2 regions of the Streptomyces kunmingensis genome follow, and region 2 is predicted to be linked to the other one. Evidence: predicted binding sites of a transcription regulator. Region 2 holds the regulator's gene; the other holds the start of a gene.
What was found. The regulator HrcA, encoded in region 2, represses chaperone genes, less so after heat shock. The targets are predictions, from matches to a motif close to TTNGCACTCNGNNNNNCNGAGTGCNAA.

Region 1 (8,783 bases), on a different contig from region 2:
GGACCACGTCACGATGCGCTCACTGCGTCTGCGCTCAGGTTCGGCCAGAAGCTCGGGAATCGTCTTCTCGAACTCCACCAGTTTGTTGGTGACGTTCACCAGCCGGGCGTACTCCACCGCGAACCGGTCGTCGTCGACGTCGTGTTTCAGCACTTCCGCATGGCGAGCGCCGACCCGTTGCTGAAGCCGCGCCAACTGCTCCTCGATCTGCTGCTCGGTGCTGCCCACCGAACCACCCCCACCCGCGATGCGACGACACGCCGACCAGACACTTCCCACCGGCAGCCACCGCCAGCCGTCAAACCGATCGACCGTACCCGCAGCTGTCCGGGACCCGCCGGGCAATCAGACGCAGTGGCCGAAACCATGCCGATCAACCCCGTGCATCGGCACCTGCCCGGGGTCGCCACTGGGCTGACGAGCGGCGGAGCGGGGCGGCCCCGGCCGACGCGCAACCGGCCTCATGGTCAGACCTGTGGTCGGCCCACAGGAGCCCGGCCCGATCCGTGGCGGCACCCAGGCGGATGATGCTTCTTCTACGCAGGCGCCGTGCTTAGCCCGCCCAGCGGCCCGACAGGAACGCCACCGCGTACAGCGTCGACAGCGGGGCAAGGACGCACAGGCAGACGTACGTCGCCCGCTGGCTGCGCAGCGTCCACGCGGCCAGGCCCGCCCACAACGGCCACCACAGCAGCGTCGCGCGCGGTATCGAGGTGTACCAGTACGAGGTGCCGAGCGCCCACAGGGTCAGGGCCACATATGCCGCCTCGGCCCAACGGCGGCCGCGCAGCAGCCAGGCGAACAGTCCGAGCCCGAGCAGCATCGCCACGAGTTCGGCCTGGCACAGCAGCGCGTAACCGGTGGCGTAGGTCCCCTCGGAGGCCGCGTTCCAGGTGTTCGCCCACGCCTCCCACGGCCAGTGGAAGGTGCGGTACCAGCCGCGTTCCTGCGCGTGCTTCCACGCCATCCAGTCGCCGGTCCTGGCATGCAGATACGCCGTGTACGCGAGCGCCGGCACGGCGGGCAGCGCCAGCCAGGGCAGCCGTCGCCACCGCCGGCCCGGCCCGTGCGCCACGAGGAACTGGACCAGGAGTGCCGCCGCGAGGAACAGGCCGCTGACCCGTACCGCTGTGGCGGCCGCGGTGAGGGCCGCCGCCAGGGCCCAGTTCCCGCGCCGGGCCGCGAGCCACGCGGGCAGGGCGAGTGCGAGGAACAGCGACTCGGTGTACCCGGCGGCCAGGAACACCGCGCACGGCGACAGCAGCAGAAGGAGCACGGCCCGGCCGCCGACGAGGGGGCCCGCTATGCGTGCGAGGGCCAGCATGGCGACGCCGCCCGACACGAACGAGATCAGCAGCCCGGCGAGCGTCCAGTCGGGGACGACGACGTGGACGGCGCGCAGCACGAGCGGGAACCCCGGGAAGAACGCCTCGGTGTTGTCGGCGCCGTGGAAGTACCCGTACTCGGCGATGGTCCGGTAGTGCGCCCAGTCCCACTGCTGCCACACCGAGAGCAGTGGCCGTGCCTGCTTGTCGTCCGGGCGGGCGGGGAACAGCCGGGCCACGCAGTACGCCGTCACGAGGAGCCCGGCCCGGGTCAGGACGTAGGTCCGCAGCACCGTCCGGTCGAGAGCACTAAGCCGAATCCGTCTCAACGGGCGTGCCGGCAGCGGGGGTTGGGTGCGTACGGGCGGTGCTTCGAGGAGGGCCGCGGGCATACGGGGGCTCCGTTTCGGGGCGTGCGGGACCGCCCGGCGGCGCGTCACGCGTGCGCGGCCGGCAGTTCAGGGGGCGGGGAGGATTAAGGGGTGGGCGCGTTCGTCGGCGTACCGGAGGGTGTGTACGTCCCCGGCGCGGTCGGCGGCAGCGACGTCCGCGTCGAGCCCGGCGGGTCCGACGAGACCGACGCATCCACCGAGGACGACGGGGTCGACGAGGGCGATTCGGGCGGCGTGGACGGCGGTCCTGACGACGGCGCGGGCCTCGGCTCCCCGGTGTCGGCGGGCTGGACCGTGCGCGGCCCGTCCGCCTTGAGCCCGGCGGCCACCACGCCGCCGGTACCGGCGCACAGCACCACGGCGGCGGCCGCGGCGACGGTGAACCGGCGGCGCCGCAGCCGGTCGCCGCGGGCCCGGATCACCGCCCCGGCCCGGGGCGCGGCCCCCCGTTGGCCGGTCGCGGCCAGTTCCTTGAGCGCCTCGGCAAGGCCGGGCTCGTCGCGGTGCTCAGTCACGGTGCGCCTCCAGCGCGCGAGGGTCCTGCATACGATCGGCAAGGGCGGCCCGGCCCCGGGACAGATGCGTCTTCACGGTGCCGGTGGAGAGTCCGGTCTCGCCCGCTATCTGCTCGACGGACAGATCGCAGATGTAGTGCAGGGCGACGACCCGGCGCTGCTGTGCGGACAGCTCCTTCAGCGCTTCGACGAGCACGACGGACCCGGGTTCGGGCGCGCCGACGGGTGGCGCCCCGCCGTGCCGCTGCCAGGCCTGCTCGCTGCGGCGCAGTCCTTGGTGGCGCCGCACCGCGAGCCGCCAGGCCACGGTCCGGATCCACGCCTCGGGCGCGGAGTGCCGGTCGAGGCGTCCGCGCCGGCTCCACGCCTTCACGAACGCCTCCTGCACGACGTCCTGCGCCTCCTGCCGGTCGCCGAGCATCACGTACAGCTGCCCGGTGAGGCGCCCGACCGCATGGGCGTAGAACTCCTCGAACTCCTCAGCGGTCACTCCCGTGCTCCTCGTGCTCCCCGGCCGTGCTGTCGTGATCTATAGACCTGGCGGCCCGTCGCCGGTTGACACCCACGGGGAAGAAATAAAGAAACGCCCGAGGGCGGCACCCCCTCGTGAAGAGGAGATGCCGCCCTCGGGACGAACAACAGACGAGCTGAACCAGTCGGAGACCGGATCAGAAGTCCATGTCACCGCCCGGCATGCCGCCCGGAGCGCCGCCGGCGGCGGCCTTCTCCGGCTTGTCGGCGATGACGGCCTCGGTGGTGAGGAACAGCGCGGCGATCGACGCGGCGTTCTGGAGCGCGGAGCGCGTCACCTTGGCCGGGTCGAGGATGCCCTCGGCGATCATGTCGACGTACTCGCCCGTGGCGGCGTTCAGACCGTGGCCGACGGCCAGGTTCCGAACCTTCTCCACGACGACGCCACCCTCGAGACCACCGTTGACGGCGATCTGCTTGAGCGGGGCCTCGAGCGCGAGCTTCACGGCGTTGGCGCCGGTCGCCTCGTCACCCTGGAGCTCGAGCTTCTCGAAGACCGCGGAGGCCTGGAGGAGGGCCACGCCACCACCGGCGACGATGCCCTCTTCGACGGCCGCCTTCGCGTTGCGAACGGCGTCCTCGATGCGGTGCTTGCGCTCCTTGAGCTCGACCTCGGTCGCGGCACCGGCCTTGATGACCGCAACACCGCCGGCGAGCTTCGCCAGGCGCTCCTGCAGCTTCTCGCGGTCGTAGTCGCTGTCCGAGTTCTCGATCTCGGCACGGATCTGGTTGACGCGGCCCTGGACCTGGTCGCTGTCACCGGCGCCGTCGACGATCGTCGTCTCGTCCTTGGTGATGACGACCTTGCGGGCGCAGCCGAGCAGGTCGAGACCGGCGTTCTCCAGCTTGAGGCCGACCTCCTCGGAGATGACGGTGCCACCGGTGAGGATGGCGATGTCGCCGAGCATGGCCTTGCGGCGGTCACCGAAGCCGGGCGCCTTGACGGCGACGGACTTGAAGGTGCCACGGATCTTGTTGACGACCAGGGTCGACAGGGCCTCGCCCTCGACGTCCTCGGCGATGATCAGCAGCGGCTTGCCGGACTGCATGACCTTCTCGAGCAGCGGAAGGAGGTCCTTCACGTTGCCGATCTTCGAGTTGACGATGAGGATGTACGGGTCGTCGAGCGACGACTCCATGCGCTCCATGTCGGTGGCGAAGTACGCCGAGATGTAGCCCTTGTCGAAGCGCATACCCTCGGTGAGCTCGAGCTCCAGACCGAAGGTCTGGCTCTCCTCGACGGTGATGACGCCTTCCTTGCCGACCTTGTCCATGGCCTCGGCGATGAGCTCGCCGATCTGGGTGTCGGCGGCGGAGATGGAGGCCGTCGAAGCGATCTGCTCCTTGGTCTCCACGTCCTTGGCCTGCTCGAGCAGGGCGGCGGAGACGGCCTCGACGGCCTTCTCGATGCCACGCTTGAGGGCCATGGGGTTGGCACCGGCGGCCACGTTGCGCAGACCCTCGCGCACCAGGGCCTGGGCCAGGACGGTCGCGGTCGTCGTGCCGTCACCGGCGACGTCGTCCGTCTTCTTCGCGACCTCCTTGACCAGCTCGGCGCCGATCTTCTCGTACGGGTCCTCGAGCTCGATCTCCTTGGCGATGGACACACCATCGTTGGTGATCGTGGGGGCGCCCCACTTCTTCTCGAGGACGACGTTGCGACCCTTGGGGCCCAGGGTCACCTTGACGGCGTCGGCGAGCTGGTTCATGCCGCGCTCGAGGCCGCGCCGTGCCTCCTCGTCGAACGCGATGATCTTGGCCATGTGAAGTGGTCCTCCCGGACGGGGTGGAAAAGCAAGCAAACGGACCGTGCTGGTGCCCGCGACGGACGGCCTGCAGCCCTTGTGGTTCCTTGCCCCACCCGGTCTGCGGGCCTCACCGACCCGATCCAAGTTCTGTCACTCTCACTGGGAGAGTGCTAAGCCCAATGATTAGCACTCGACCCATGCGAGTGCAAGCGGCTACCACAGATCTGCGGGGGGCGCGCGCAGCGCGAAGGGCAGCCGGAGCATGACGAAGGGCCCGCGCCCCTGGTGGGGGCACGGACCCTTCGTGTCGTACAAGCCTGCAGTCAGTCGCGACGCGCTTCAGCCGGCGGCGGCCAGGCGGACCATGTCGGCCTGTGGCCCCTTCTGGCCCTGCGAGATCTCGAATTCAACTCGCTGACCCTCTTCGAGGGTGCGGTAGCCGTCCATCTGAATCGCGCTGTAGTGGACGAATACATCCGCACCACCGTCGACCGCGATGAAGCCGTACCCCTTCTCCGCGTTGAACCACTTGACGGTGCCCTGAGCCATGCCTAACTCCCCTATTACTGGCCCTTGCACAGACCCGCACTTCGCGGATCCGGGTCAGACCTCACCCTCCCCATTGGGTGGGGGTGTGCGCCGGAACGCGTCGACCGCGGCTGAATGTATCTGCCCAACTGCCGTCTGCAACAGGTCAATCGGACGAGAATTCTGGGCACGCGCGATCCGGGAAACCGGGCCAACTCACCGGAAGCCAGGGCAAGTCGGGCCGCGCAAATGCCATAAAAGGCCCGAAAGGGCGGGGTACTTTGGCTACTTCTTGTCGCGTCTCGAGCGAGAACTCATATGCGCCCGTCATGCACCAGATAGGAAAACGAAGCAGCTTCCCCAACTGTACCGCGCTCAACCATGCAGAATGGCCCCCTCCGTTTCTCTCACGGAGGGGGCCATTCGAGTAACTCTGCGCAGAAAGGCGAAGATCAGCCGCCGGCGACGGCGGGAATGATCGACACGCCCGCGCCGTCCGGCGTCGCGGTCTCCAGACCCTGCTCGAAACGGACGTCGTCGTCGTTGACGTAGACGTTCACGAACCGGCGCAGCTTGCCCTGGTCATCGAGGACGCGCGCGGCGATCCCGGTGTGGTTCTTCTCCAGATCGGCGATGACATCCCCGAGCGTCCCGCCTTCGGCACTCACCTCGGCCTGACCACCGGTGTAGGTACGAAGAATGGTAGGAATCCGAACGTTGACACTCATACATTCACCTCGACAGTTGATAGCCCCTCCGGCGCTTGAGGAGCGGGGGTCCGGGGGCAGAGCCCCCGGTTTCGGGAAGGGGCGGGGCGGGGACTACTCGGACGCGGCGAGCCCAGCAGCCCGGAAGGCCTCAAGGCTGGGCCGAATGGTGGCCGTGGCCTGCGAAGACTCAGCGACAGCGTCCAGCGTCTTCAACCCATCACCCGTATTGAGCACAACCGTGGTGAGCGAAGGATCGATGAGCCCGGCCTCGATGAGCTTCTTGGCGACACCGACCGTCACCCCACCCGCGGTCTCGGCAAAGATCCCCTCGGTCTGCGCAAGCAGCTTGATCGCGTCGACGACCTGCTCGTCGTCGACGTCCTCCACGGCGCCCCCGGTACGCCGCGCGATGTCGAGCACGTAAGGCCCGTCGGCCGGGTTACCGATGGCGAGGGACTTGGCGATGGTGTCGGGCTTCTGCGGACGGACCACGTCCGTACCGGCCTTGTACGCGACGGAGACCGGCGAGCACCCCTCGGCCTGGGCGCCGAACAGCTTGTACGGCTTGTCCTCGACGAGGCCGAGCTTGATCAGCTCCTGCAGCCCCTTGTCGATCTTCGTGAACTGCGAGCCGGACGCGATCGGGATGACGAGCTGGTCGGGCAGCTGCCAGCCGAGCTGCTCGCAGATCTCGTAGGCGAGGGTCTTGGAGCCTTCGCCGTAGTACGGGCGCAGGTTCACGTTGACGAAGCCCCAGCCCTCGCCCAGCGGGTCGCCGATGAGCTCGGAGCAGAAGCGGTTCACGTCGTCGTAGTTGCCCTCGATGGCGACGAGGTCACCGCCGTAGACACCGGCCATGACGACCTTGCCCTGCTCCAGGTCGTGCGGGATGAACACGCACGAGCGGAAGCCGGCGCGGGCGGCGGCGGCGCCGACGGCGCCGGCCAGGTTGCCCGTCGAGGAGCACGACAGCGTCGTGAAGCCGAAGGCGCGCGCGGCCTCGATGGCCTGCGCGACGACGCGGTCCTTGAAGGAGTGCGTGGGGTTGCCGGAGTCGTCCTTGACGAACAACTTGCCCTGCTCGACGCCGAGTTCACGGGCGAGGTTGTCGGCCTTGACGAGCTTGGTCCAGCCGGGGTTCAGGTTCGGCTTCTCGGCGACGTCGGCGGGGACGGGCAGCAGCGGGGCGTAGCGCCAGACGTTGGCCGGGCCCGCCTCGATCTGCTTGCGGAGTGCCTCGGGGTCGCCGACGGGCAGGTCGTACGCGACTTCCAGAGGCCCGAAACACTCGACGCAGGCGAAGATCGGCCCGAGCTCGAAGGTGGTGCCGCACTCGCGGCAGGAGAGGCCGGACGCGGGGCCCAGATCGACGGTCTTCGCGGGGGTTTCCGTGGCGGCGTCGGTGGTGGCGACAGTCTGTACAGCCATGAGAGGCGAGGCCCTTTCTCCTCATCTTCCTCGCGGCGCATCTCGCCACGAGACGGATTTGGCACCTTCCCGAGCCGGGAGCCTCGCGGCCGCACTTCAATGTGCGTACGAGACCGGCTGGAGGGTTGCCGGGGCTTCAACGGGCCGTATCCCTCTGCCCCTCTGGATGAGCGGTATTCGGTTGTGTGTGGCAGTTATGTAGGGCGGCGACCCCGGCATGCGATGGTCACCGGCCTTGTTCAAGACTGTAACCGAAGGCCCGGACCCTTGAGATAGTCGTCCGAACCGCGAGATGGATCACATCCGCCGATACCGCCCCCGCGTGAAGGAGCCACAGACCGTGCTGGAAGAAGTCGAGCGCTGGTTGGAGAGGCGCTCCTGGGCCGTGGCCGACCGCCCGCTGCACCAGCTGGTCGCGGCGAAGCGGGCGTCCGGCCAGACGGTGAGCGTGGTGCTGCCGGCGCTCGACGAGCAGGAGACGGTCGGCGAGATCGTCACCGTGATCCGGCGCGAGCTGATGTCGGCCGCGGTGCCGCTCGTCGACGAGCTGGTGGTCGTGGACTCGGGCTCCACGGACCGCACCTCCGAGGTGGCGGCGGCGGCCGGGGCGCGCGTCGTGCACCGGGACGCGATCCTGCCGCGCATCCCGGCCCGGCCGGGCAAGGGCGAGGTGCTGTGGCGTTCGCTGTACGTGACGAGCGGCGACATCGTGTGCTTCGTCGACGCGGACCTGAAGGAGTTCTCGGCGGACTTCGTCTCCGGGATCGTCGGCCCGCTGCTCACCGACCCGGGCGTGAGCTTCGTGAAGGCCATGTACGACCGCCCGCTGGGTGAGGCGGCGGGCCAGGGCGGCCGGGTCACGGAGCTGATGGCCCGCCCGATACTCAATCTGCACTGGCCGCGCCTGGCCGGTTTCGTCCAGCCGCTGGGCGGCGAGTACGCGGCGCGCAGGTCGCTCCTCGAACGACTGCCGTTCCCCGTCGGGTACGGCGTCGAGCTGGGGCTGCTCGTGGACGCGCTGCACACCGTGGGCCTGGAGGCGCTGGCCCAGGTCGACGTGGGGGTGCGCAAGCACCGCCACCAGGACGGGCAGGCGCTCGGCCGGATGGCAGCGGCGATCTACCGCACGGCGCAGCTGCGGCTGGCCCGCGGCCATCTGGTGCGGCCGGTCCTCACCCAGTTCGAGCGGGGTGAGAACGGGTTCGAGCCGAGGACGCACGCGGTGGACACGGAGGAGCGGCCGCCGATGACCGAGATCGGTGAGTATGCGGAGCGTCGCGTGGCGTGATCATGGGCTGATCAGGTTTTTGCCTAGATTGCCACTTTATGTGGCTTAGACATCTCAGGGGCATGGCGGTCCTCACCGCGACGGCGACGACCGCCGACCCTCCTCGCGACGGTCGCACCCGCCTCCGCCGTCGTCGTCGACCCGTTCGCCAAACGCTACGAGGAAGCCCTCTACGGCGACTTCATCACGCTCGGCAACACCGTCCTGAAGTGCCCGTCCACGCCCGGGGACGCCGCGTCGCGCTGCGCGAGCGCGCAGGCCGGGCAGACGTCGGAGAACAACAACCAGTTCGCCATGGAGTACACGGACACGGCCGGG
Region 2 (8,783 bases):
TGGGCGACCTCCGAAGCGGCCCGCTGCCTGCACAACGAGCTGTACTGGCGCGGGGCCGACTGGTGGGGCGCCGGGCCCGGGGCGCACTCGCACGTGGGCGGGGTGCGGTGGTGGAACGTGAAGCACCCCGGGGCGTATGCCGCTGCGCTGGCCGGGGGGAGGTCGCCGGGGGCGGGGCGGGAAGTCCTGGCGGACGAGGACCGGCGGGTCGAGCGGATCCTGCTGGAGCTCAGGCTCCGCGACGGGTGCCCGCTGTCGTTGCTGAAGCCCGATGGTGCGGTTGCTGCGCGGAAGGCGCTGGACGCCGGGCTGCTGGAGGCGGGGCCCTTCGGGGAGGGGCGGGCCGTTCTGACGCTGCGGGGTCGGTTGCTGGCCGATGGGGTTGTGCGGGACCTGGTCGACTGAGGGTCACCTCGAAGCCCGCTTCGGCCACCTCAAGCCCCTCCGGCGATTGAGGAGCGGGGGCTGGGGCGGAGCCCCGGGGCTGGGGATCGTCGCCGGGTGCGGGCTCGTCGTGGCTGGTCGCGCAGTTCCCCGCGCCCCTGGCCGGGTTATGCCTCCGGGGTCGTCACGAAGTCGATGAGTTCTTCTACTCGGCCCAGGAGCTCGGGTTCCAGGTCCTTGTAGGAGTGGACCCGGGACAGGATGTGCTGCCAGGCCTCACCCGTGTTGGCGACGCGCCAGCCGAGGGCCCGGCACACGCCCGTCTTCCAGTCCTGCCCGTGCGGGATCCGCGGCCACGCCTCGATGCCGAGGGAGGACGGCTTCACCGCCTCCCAGATGTCGATGTACGGGTGGCCGACGACCAGCGCGTGCTCGCTCGTGACCGACCGGGCGATGCGGTACTCCTTCGTACCGGGGACCAAGTGGTCGACCAGGACGCCGAGGCGCGCGTCGGGGCCCGGGTCGAATTCCGCCACGATCGCCGGGAGGTCGTCGACGCCCTCCAGGAACTCCACCGCCACGCCCTCGATGCGCAGGTCGTCGCCCCAGACCCGCTCGATGAGCTGGGCGTCGTGCTTGCCCTCCACGTAGATGCGGCCCGCACGCGCGACCCGGGCGCGGGCACCCGGGACCGCGACCGAGCCGGACGCCGTACGGGTGGGGCGCGCGGGGCCGCCGGCCGAGGGACGGACCAGCGTGACGACCTTGCCCTCGAGGAGGAAACCGCGGGGTTCCATCGGGAACGCACGGTGCTTGCCGAAGCGGTCCTCCAGGGTCACCGTCGGACCCTGCGCCGTCTTCTCGACGCGCACGACCGCTCCGCAGAAGCCCGTCGCGACCTCCTCGACGACGAGGTCGAACTCGGCCGGGATCTCGGGAACGGTCTTGTTCCGCTTCCACGGGGGCGTGAGGTCCGGGGTGTACTGGCGCATTCGGCCGACGATAAGAGAAGCGCCCTCGTACGGACTACGACACGCCGAATCTCGCCGCCAGTGTGGCGCGCTGCTCACGGACAAACGCCGCATTCACCGTCGATCCGTGCCCGGGAACGTAGCGTGCGTCCTCGCCGCCGAGGGACAGCAGCCGGTCGAGGGCGGCGGGCCACTGGTGCGGGGCCGCGTCCGTTCCCGCCTGGGGTTCGCCCGACTCCTCGACCAGATCGCCGCAGAAGACGATCTCCGGGCCCGAGGACGGCCCGGACACCAGGACGGCGAGATCGTGGCCGCTGTGCCCCGGCCCGACGTTCGCGAGCAGCACCTGCACGCCTCCGCCCAGGTCGAGGGTGCGCTCGCCGCAGACCCGGTGGCGCGGGGTGACGAGGAGTTCGGCCGCCTCGGACGCCGCCTCGGGGCCGAGCCCGTGACGTACGGCATCGGCGCGCAGCGCGTCGGCGCCGTCCGCGAACACGGTGTCGATGCCCGCCGCCCCGAACACCTCGACGCCCGCGAACGCGGCCGTGCCGAGCACATGGTCGAAGTGCGGATGGGTCAGCGCGATGTGCGTCACCCTCCCCGGCGTCCCCGGCGTCCCCGGCGTCCCCGGCGTCCCCGGCGTCCCCGGCGTCCCCGGTGTACCCAGCAGGCGGCGGGTCTCGGTGCGCAGCCGGACGCCTTCACGCAGTGAGGATCCCGTGTCGATCAGGAGGGCCGCTTCGTCGCCCACGACGAGCCCGGTCGTACAGTCCCAGCCGGGCAGCCGGACGCGGCCCACCCGCGGTGCCAGTTCTTCCCAGCCGGCCGATCCCCAGTCGATCCCCGCCGGGTTCGCCGCGCTCGCGGTGCTTTTCATGAGGTCGACGCTAGCGGCCTTGCCTGGCCCGTACCCACCGGCCGTACACTGAGCCGGGGACGATTGGCACTCGCGCCCAGTGAGTGCCAAAACGGAAAGATCGCGACGATCTCAGAGACAGTTGCTGGAGGTGTGCGCCCGATGCTCAGTGAACGCAGGCTCGAAGTGCTGCGCGCCATCGTCCAGGACTACGTCGGCACCGAGGAGCCCGTCGGCTCCAAGGCGCTGACCGAGCGGCACAGCCTGGGCGTCTCACCGGCGACCGTGCGCAACGACATGGCCGCCCTGGAGGACGAGGGGTTCATCGCCCAGCCGCACACCAGCGCCGGGCGCATCCCCACGGACAAGGGGTACCGCCTCTTCGTCGACAAGCTCACCGCGGTGAAGCCGATGACGGCGCCGGAGCGGCGCGCCATCCAGAACTTCCTGGAGGGCGCCGTCGACCTCGACGACGTCGTCGGACGGACCGTGCGGCTGCTCGCGCAGCTCACACGGCAGGTCGCGGTCGTCCAGTACCCGTCCCTGACCCGGTCCACCGTGCGCCATGTCGAGCTGCTCGCGCTCGCGCCCGCCCGTCTGATGCTCGTACTGATCACGGACACCGGGCGCGTGGAGCAGCGGATGATCGACTGCCCGGCGCCGTTCGGCGAATCGTCTCTGGCGGATCTGCGGGCCCGGCTCAACAGCCGCGTCGCGGGCCGTCGGTTCGCCGACGTGCCGCAGCTGGTGCAGGACCTCCCCGAGGCCTTCGAGGCGGAGGACCGGGGCACGGTCACGACGGTGCTCTCCACGCTTCTGGAGACGCTCGTCGAGGAGACCGAGGAGCGGCTGATGATCGGCGGCACCGCCAATCTCACCCGCTTCGGACATGACTTTCCCCTCACCATCCGGCCCGTCCTCGAGGCGCTCGAGGAGCAGGTCGTTCTCCTCAAGTTGCTTGGTGAGGTGGGGGATTCGGGCATGGCCGTACGGATCGGTCACGAGAACGCCCATGAGGGACTCAACTCCACGTCCGTCGTGTCGGTCGGCTACGGTTCGGGCGGCGAGGCAGTTGCCAAGCTCGGCGTGGTCGGCCCGACCCGCATGGATTACCCGGGAACGATGGGAGCAGTACGCGCAGTGGCACGTTACGTCGGACAGATCCTGGCGGAGTCGTAAGTGGCCACGGACTACTACGCCGTACTCGGCGTGCGCCGCGACGCTTCCCAGGACGAAATCAAGAAGGCCTTCCGAAGGCTCGCTCGTGAGCTTCACCCGGACGTGAATCCGGATCCGAAGACGCAGGAGCGGTTCAAGGAGATCAACGCCGCCTACGAGGTGCTCTCCGACCCGCAGAAGAAGCAGGTCTACGACCTCGGGGGCGACCCCCTGTCGCAGGCGGGCGGAGGCGGCGCGGGCGGCTTCGGAGCCGGTGGCTTCGGCAACTTCTCGGACATCATGGACGCGTTCTTCGGAACCGCGTCGCAGCGTGGCCCCCGGTCGCGCACGCGCCGCGGCCAGGACGCCATGATCCGGCTCGAGATCGAGCTGGACGAGGCCGCCTTCGGCACCACCAAGGACATACAGGTCGACACGGCTGTCGTCTGTACGACGTGCAGCGGTGAGGGCGCGGCGCCCGGGACCTCCGCCCAGACCTGCGACATGTGTCGCGGGCGCGGCGAGGTCTCGCAGGTCACGCGGTCCTTCCTCGGCCAGGTCATGACCTCGCGGCCGTGCCCGCAGTGCCAGGGCTTCGGCACCGTCGTGCCGACGCCGTGCCCCGAGTGCGCCGGTGACGGCCGCATCCGGTCGCGGCGCACGCTGACGGTGAAGATCCCGGCCGGTGTGGACAACGGGACGCGGATCCAGCTCGCGGGCGAGGGCGAGGTCGGCCCCGGCGGCGGCCCCGCCGGTGACCTCTACGTCGAGATCCACGAGCTGCCGCACCCCGTCTTCCAGCGGCGCGGCGACGATCTGCACTGCACGGTGACCATCCCGATGACGGCGGCGGCCCTCGGCACGAAGGTGCCGCTGGAGACGCTCGACGGCATGGAGGAGGTCGACATCCGGCCCGGCACCCAGTCCGGCCAGTCGGTCCCGCTGCACGGGCGCGGCATCACGCACCTGCGGGGCGGCGGCCGCGGCGACCTCATCGTGCACGTCGAGGTCATGACGCCGCAGAAGCTCGAACCCGAGCAGGAGCGCCTGCTCCGCGAACTCGCCAAACTGCGCGGCGAGGAACGCCCCACGGGCCAGTTCCAGCCGGGGCAGCAGGGGCTGTTCTCGCGGTTGAAGGATGCGTTCAACGGGCGGTGACGTTTGAGGGTGTGCCACCCCGGTCGGGGTGGCACATGCCAGGCCGAGCCGCCGATTCGGCCGTCTGACGCGTACGTGGCACGATGCGCTCATGCCCCTCGCGCTGACAGATATCTGCCCCTGTTTGATCGTGCAGGCCCCCATGGCGGGGGGCGCGTCCTGTCCCGCGCTCGTCGCCGCCGTGTCCGACGCGGGCGGGCTCGGTTTCCTCGCCGCCGGGTACAAGACGGCCGACGGGATGTACCAGGAGATCAAGCAGGTGCGCGGGCTGACGGGACGGCCCTTCGGCGTCAATCTGTTCATGCCGCAGCACGAGCACGCGGATCCCGCCGCGGTCGATGTCTACCGCCACCAGCTCGCCGGTGAGGCCGGCTGGTACCAGACGCCGCTCGGCGACCCCGACAGCGGGAGCGACGACGGCTACGACGCCAAGCTCGCCATCCTCCTCGACGACCCGGTGCCGCTGGTCACCTTCACGTTCGGCTGCCCCACGCCCGAGGTGACCGACGCGCTGCGCAAGGCGGGCACCCTCACCGCCGTCACCGTGACGACCGTGGAGGAGGCGCTCGCCGCGCAGCGGTCCGGCGCCGACGCCGTGTGCGTCCAGGGCATCGAGGCCGGCGGCCACCAGGGAACGCACCGGGACAACCCCGAGGCCGACGGCAGCGGCGTAGGACTGCTCGCGCTGATCGCACAGGTACGGGAAGCGGTCCAGCTGCCCATCATCGCGGCCGGCGGGATCATGCGGGGCGCGCAGATAGCCGCCGTACTCGCGGCCGGGGCCGATCTCGCCCAGCTGGGCACGGCGTTCCTCGTGACGCCGGAGTCGGGTGCGCCCGCGCTGCACAAGCAGGCCATGACCGATCCGCTGTTCACCCGGACCGAGCTGACCCGGGCGTTCTCGGGGCGGCCCGCGCGCGGGCTCGTCAACCGCTTCATGCGCGAGCACGGCCCGTACGCGCCCGCCGCCTACCCGGAGGTCCACCACATGACGTCGCCGGTCCGCAAGGCCGCCGCCAAGGCCGGTGACCCGCAGGCCATGGCGCTGTGGGCGGGGCAGGGGCACCGCCTCGCCCGGGAGCTGCCCGCCGGGCAGCTCGTCGAGGTCCTCGCCGCCGAACTCGTCGCCGCCAAGGCCACGCTCGGGCAGCGGGGTGCCGCGTGACCGCGCCGGTGTTCGTGGTCGAGGGCCCCGTGCCGGGCGACCGCACCTACGTACTGGACGGCGCCGAGGGCAGGCACGCCGTCTCGGTGAAGCGGCTGCGGGCCGGGGAGCCCCTCGTACTGACGGACGGGCTCGGCGCGTGGAGCGAGGCCGTCGTCGCCGCGGCCGAGGGCAAGGACCGCCTCGTCGTCGAGGCCGGGCCGGTGCGCACCGAGCCCGAGGAAGGGCCCCGGATCACCGTGGTGCAGGCGCTGCCCAAGGGGGACCGCGGGGAGCTGGCCGTGGAGACCATGACCGAGACGGGCGTCGACGCGATCGTGCCGTGGGCCGCGTCGCGGTGCATCACGCAGTGGCGCGGCGAGCGCGGCGCCAAGGCGCTCGGCAAATGGCGGGCCACCGCGCGCGAGGCGGGGAAGCAGTCGCGCCGGGTCCGCTTCCCCGATGTCGCGGACGCGGCGTCCACCAAGGAGGTCGCGGCGCTGCTCGCCGCGGCGGACCTGGCTGTCGTCCTGCACGAGGACCGGGACGCGGCGAGTGCCGCGCTGGCCTCCGCGCCGCTCCCGGCGGCCGGGGAGATCGTGCTCGTCGTCGGACCCGAGGGCGGGGTGTCACCGGAGGAACTCGCGGTGTTCGAGGCCGCCGGGGCAAAGGCGTTCCGGCTCGGACGCAGCGTCTTGCGGACATCGACGGCAGGAACGGCGGCGGTGGCCCTGCTCCTCGGCCGCTCCGGCCGCTGGGGCTAGGACGGGCCCTGGGCAGGCTCTGTCACGGCGTCGAAAAGTGGCCAGGCATCCACCTCCGTGGTGCCCGGCCCAGCGGGGAACAGGCCGCGCGCGAGCGCCTCGTCGAGCAATGCCCGTACGGTGCCCGGCTCGTGGAGGTTCAGATACACCTGGTCCGGCATCCGCAGGGCCGCGCCCGAGTCGAAGAAGCAGTCGGAGATGACCCGGTCGTCGGCCGGACGGAACACCAGGCACAAGCGGGCACGCGAACCGTGGCGCCAGAGCGTGAGCGTGCTGCGGCAGCCCGGGTGACCCCGCGTCCGGTCGTGGCGGTGCGCGAAGCACCAGCCGTACACCCTGTCGTGCACGACCAGCCGGCGGATCCTGCGTCTGCTCCCCATCACGGCAGCGTAGAAGGCGCCCACGACGGCAGCTCGAACAGGCCCTCGCACAGTGGCTGCAACGGCTCTACCGATGGGGTGGCGAGGGTGGGATCCTGCCGACCATGGGGGATATGAGGCGGATCAGGAATGGTTTGCGAAGGTCGCGGACTTCGCGCGTACTGGCCGCGGGCGGCGTCGTCGCCGTAGTGGTCGCCACGGCCGTGGCGTGTCAGCCGACCGACGGTGAACTCAACACGGTCACCGTCGCCACCACCACCGACCAACTGGTCACCGAGGAACTGAACCGGACACACGCCGACGTCGCCTGGCTCGACTGCACCGCCACCTATAGCGGCACCTCCACGTCCGCGGGCGGCACGTCGCCGAGCGAGGTGAAGGTGGACTGCCACGGAGAGACCAGGGACGGCAAGGAGATCACGGTCCAGGGGTGGGTGTACGGGGTCGTCCCCGACAGGTGCGTGCGCGGTACGACGATCGCGCGCGTCGACAACAAGGTGTGGTTCAAATACCAGGTCCTCGGCAACTGTGCCGCGACGACCACCCCGGAGCCCACCTACGACGAGCCCCAAAACCCCGCGTCGCCGGAGCCACCGCAAGAGTCCTGGCACGAGCCCACCTATGAGCCTTCCGACGAGCCGTCGCACGAGCCGACCTACGAGCCTTCCGACGAGCCCACGTACGACGAGCCGCAGCCCGGCACCACGGAGACCGTGACGGAGACCGTGACCGTCCCCGAACCGGAGCCCACGTGCTCCTGCTCCGAGGGAAATGAGGGAGGCACGAAGTGATCGAAGGGCTGACGCGCGGCCTGCCGCAAATTTAATGTGGGCGGGGTGACGAATCCTGCCTACCTACGGTTCCCGCACCTGCACGGCGAGTTGGCGGTCTTCACCGCCGAGGACGACGTGTGGGCAGCGCCCCTCGACGGCGGCCGCGCCTGGCGCGTCAGCGCCGACGACGTACCGGTCAGCCACCCCCGGCTCTCCCCGGACGGCACGACCGTCGCCTGGACGTCGCGGCGCGACGGCGCCCCCGAGGTGCACGTCGCCCCGGTCGACGGAGGCTCCGCCGAGCGCCTGACGTACTGGGGGAGCTGGACCACCACCGTGCGCGGCTGGACCCCCGACGGGCGGGTCCTCGTCACCAGTACGCACGGTGAGGCCACGTCACGCCGCAGCTGGGCCCGGGCCCTCCCGCTGGACGGCGGACCCGCCGAACGCCTGCCGTACGGACCCGTCGGCGGCGTCGCGTACGGGCCGGACTCCGAAGTGGTCCTGCTCTCCGCGCCCATGGGCCGGGAGGCCGCCTGGTGGAAGCGGTACCGGGGCGGCACTGCGGGAAAGCTGTGGATCGACCGCGACGGCGGCGGCGACTTCGTACGGCTGCACGACGGTCTCGACGGGAACATCGAGTACCCGCTGTGGGTGGGCGCGGAGGCCCCCGCCGCCCGGACGGAGCCGAGAACCCGGGGGAGGGTCGCGTTCCTCTCCGACCACGAGGACGTCGGGGCGCTGTACTCCTCCCTGGCCGACGGCTCCGATCTGCGCCGGCACACACCCCTCGACGGCTTCTACGCCCGCCATGCCGCGACCGACGGCACCCGGGTCGTGTACGCGAGCGCCGGTGAACTGTGGATCGTCGACGACCTGGACACGGCCGAGCCGCGGCGGCTCGACGTGCGGCTCGGCGGACAGCGCGTCCATCTTCGGCCGCGTCCCGTCGACGCCGCCCGCTGGTTCGGGGCCGCCTCGCCCGACCACACCGGGCGCGGCAGCGCGGTCGCCGTGCGCGGCGCCGTGCACTGGGTGACCCACCGCTCCGGGCCCGCCCGCGCGCTCGCCGCCGAGCAGGGCGTACGGGCCCGCCTCCCGCACACGTTCCGCGTCGACGGCGAGGAACACGTGGTGTGGGCGACCGACGCCGAGGGCGACGACGCGCTGGAGTTCGCGCCCGCCACCGGGGCCG

Region 1: a site for HrcA is predicted at 4,659-4,685, ahead of groL (chaperonin GroEL). Genes of this name have one in related genera too.

The regions. Positions count from the first base shown of each region.
Region 1 is NZ_BAAATS010000002.1:503,411-512,193, forward strand. Features, by position in the region: gene ABD366_RS04390 (hypothetical protein) at 1-228, opposite strand, end outside; gene ABD366_RS04395 (mannosyltransferase family protein) at 554-1,717, opposite strand; gene ABD366_RS04400 (hypothetical protein) at 1,801-2,232, opposite strand; gene ABD366_RS04405 (SigE family RNA polymerase sigma factor) at 2,225-2,722, opposite strand; gene groL (chaperonin GroEL) at 2,901-4,526, opposite strand; gene ABD366_RS04415 (cold-shock protein) at 4,851-5,060, opposite strand; gene ABD366_RS04420 (MoaD/ThiS family protein) at 5,492-5,767, opposite strand; gene thrC (threonine synthase) at 5,861-7,177, opposite strand; SAM riboswitch class I at 7,196-7,350, opposite strand; gene ABD366_RS04430 (glucosyl-3-phosphoglycerate synthase) at 7,518-8,465, shown strand; gene ABD366_RS04435 (hypothetical protein) at 8,636-8,761, opposite strand; gene ABD366_RS04440 (hypothetical protein) at 8,760-8,783, shown strand, end outside.
Region 2 is NZ_BAAATS010000030.1:74,463-83,245, reverse strand. Features, by position in the region: gene hemW (radical SAM family heme chaperone HemW) at 1-405, shown strand, start outside; gene ABD366_RS33785 (DUF3097 domain-containing protein) at 552-1,376, opposite strand; gene ABD366_RS33780 (MBL fold metallo-hydrolase) at 1,411-2,232, opposite strand; gene hrcA (heat-inducible transcriptional repressor HrcA) at 2,374-3,390, shown strand; gene dnaJ (molecular chaperone DnaJ) at 3,391-4,527, shown strand; gene ABD366_RS33765 (nitronate monooxygenase) at 4,619-5,692, shown strand; gene ABD366_RS33760 (16S rRNA (uracil(1498)-N(3))-methyltransferase) at 5,689-6,435, shown strand; gene ABD366_RS33755 (hypothetical protein) at 6,432-6,815, opposite strand; gene ABD366_RS33750 (hypothetical protein) at 6,950-7,606, shown strand; gene ABD366_RS33745 (S41 family peptidase) at 7,652-8,783, shown strand, end outside.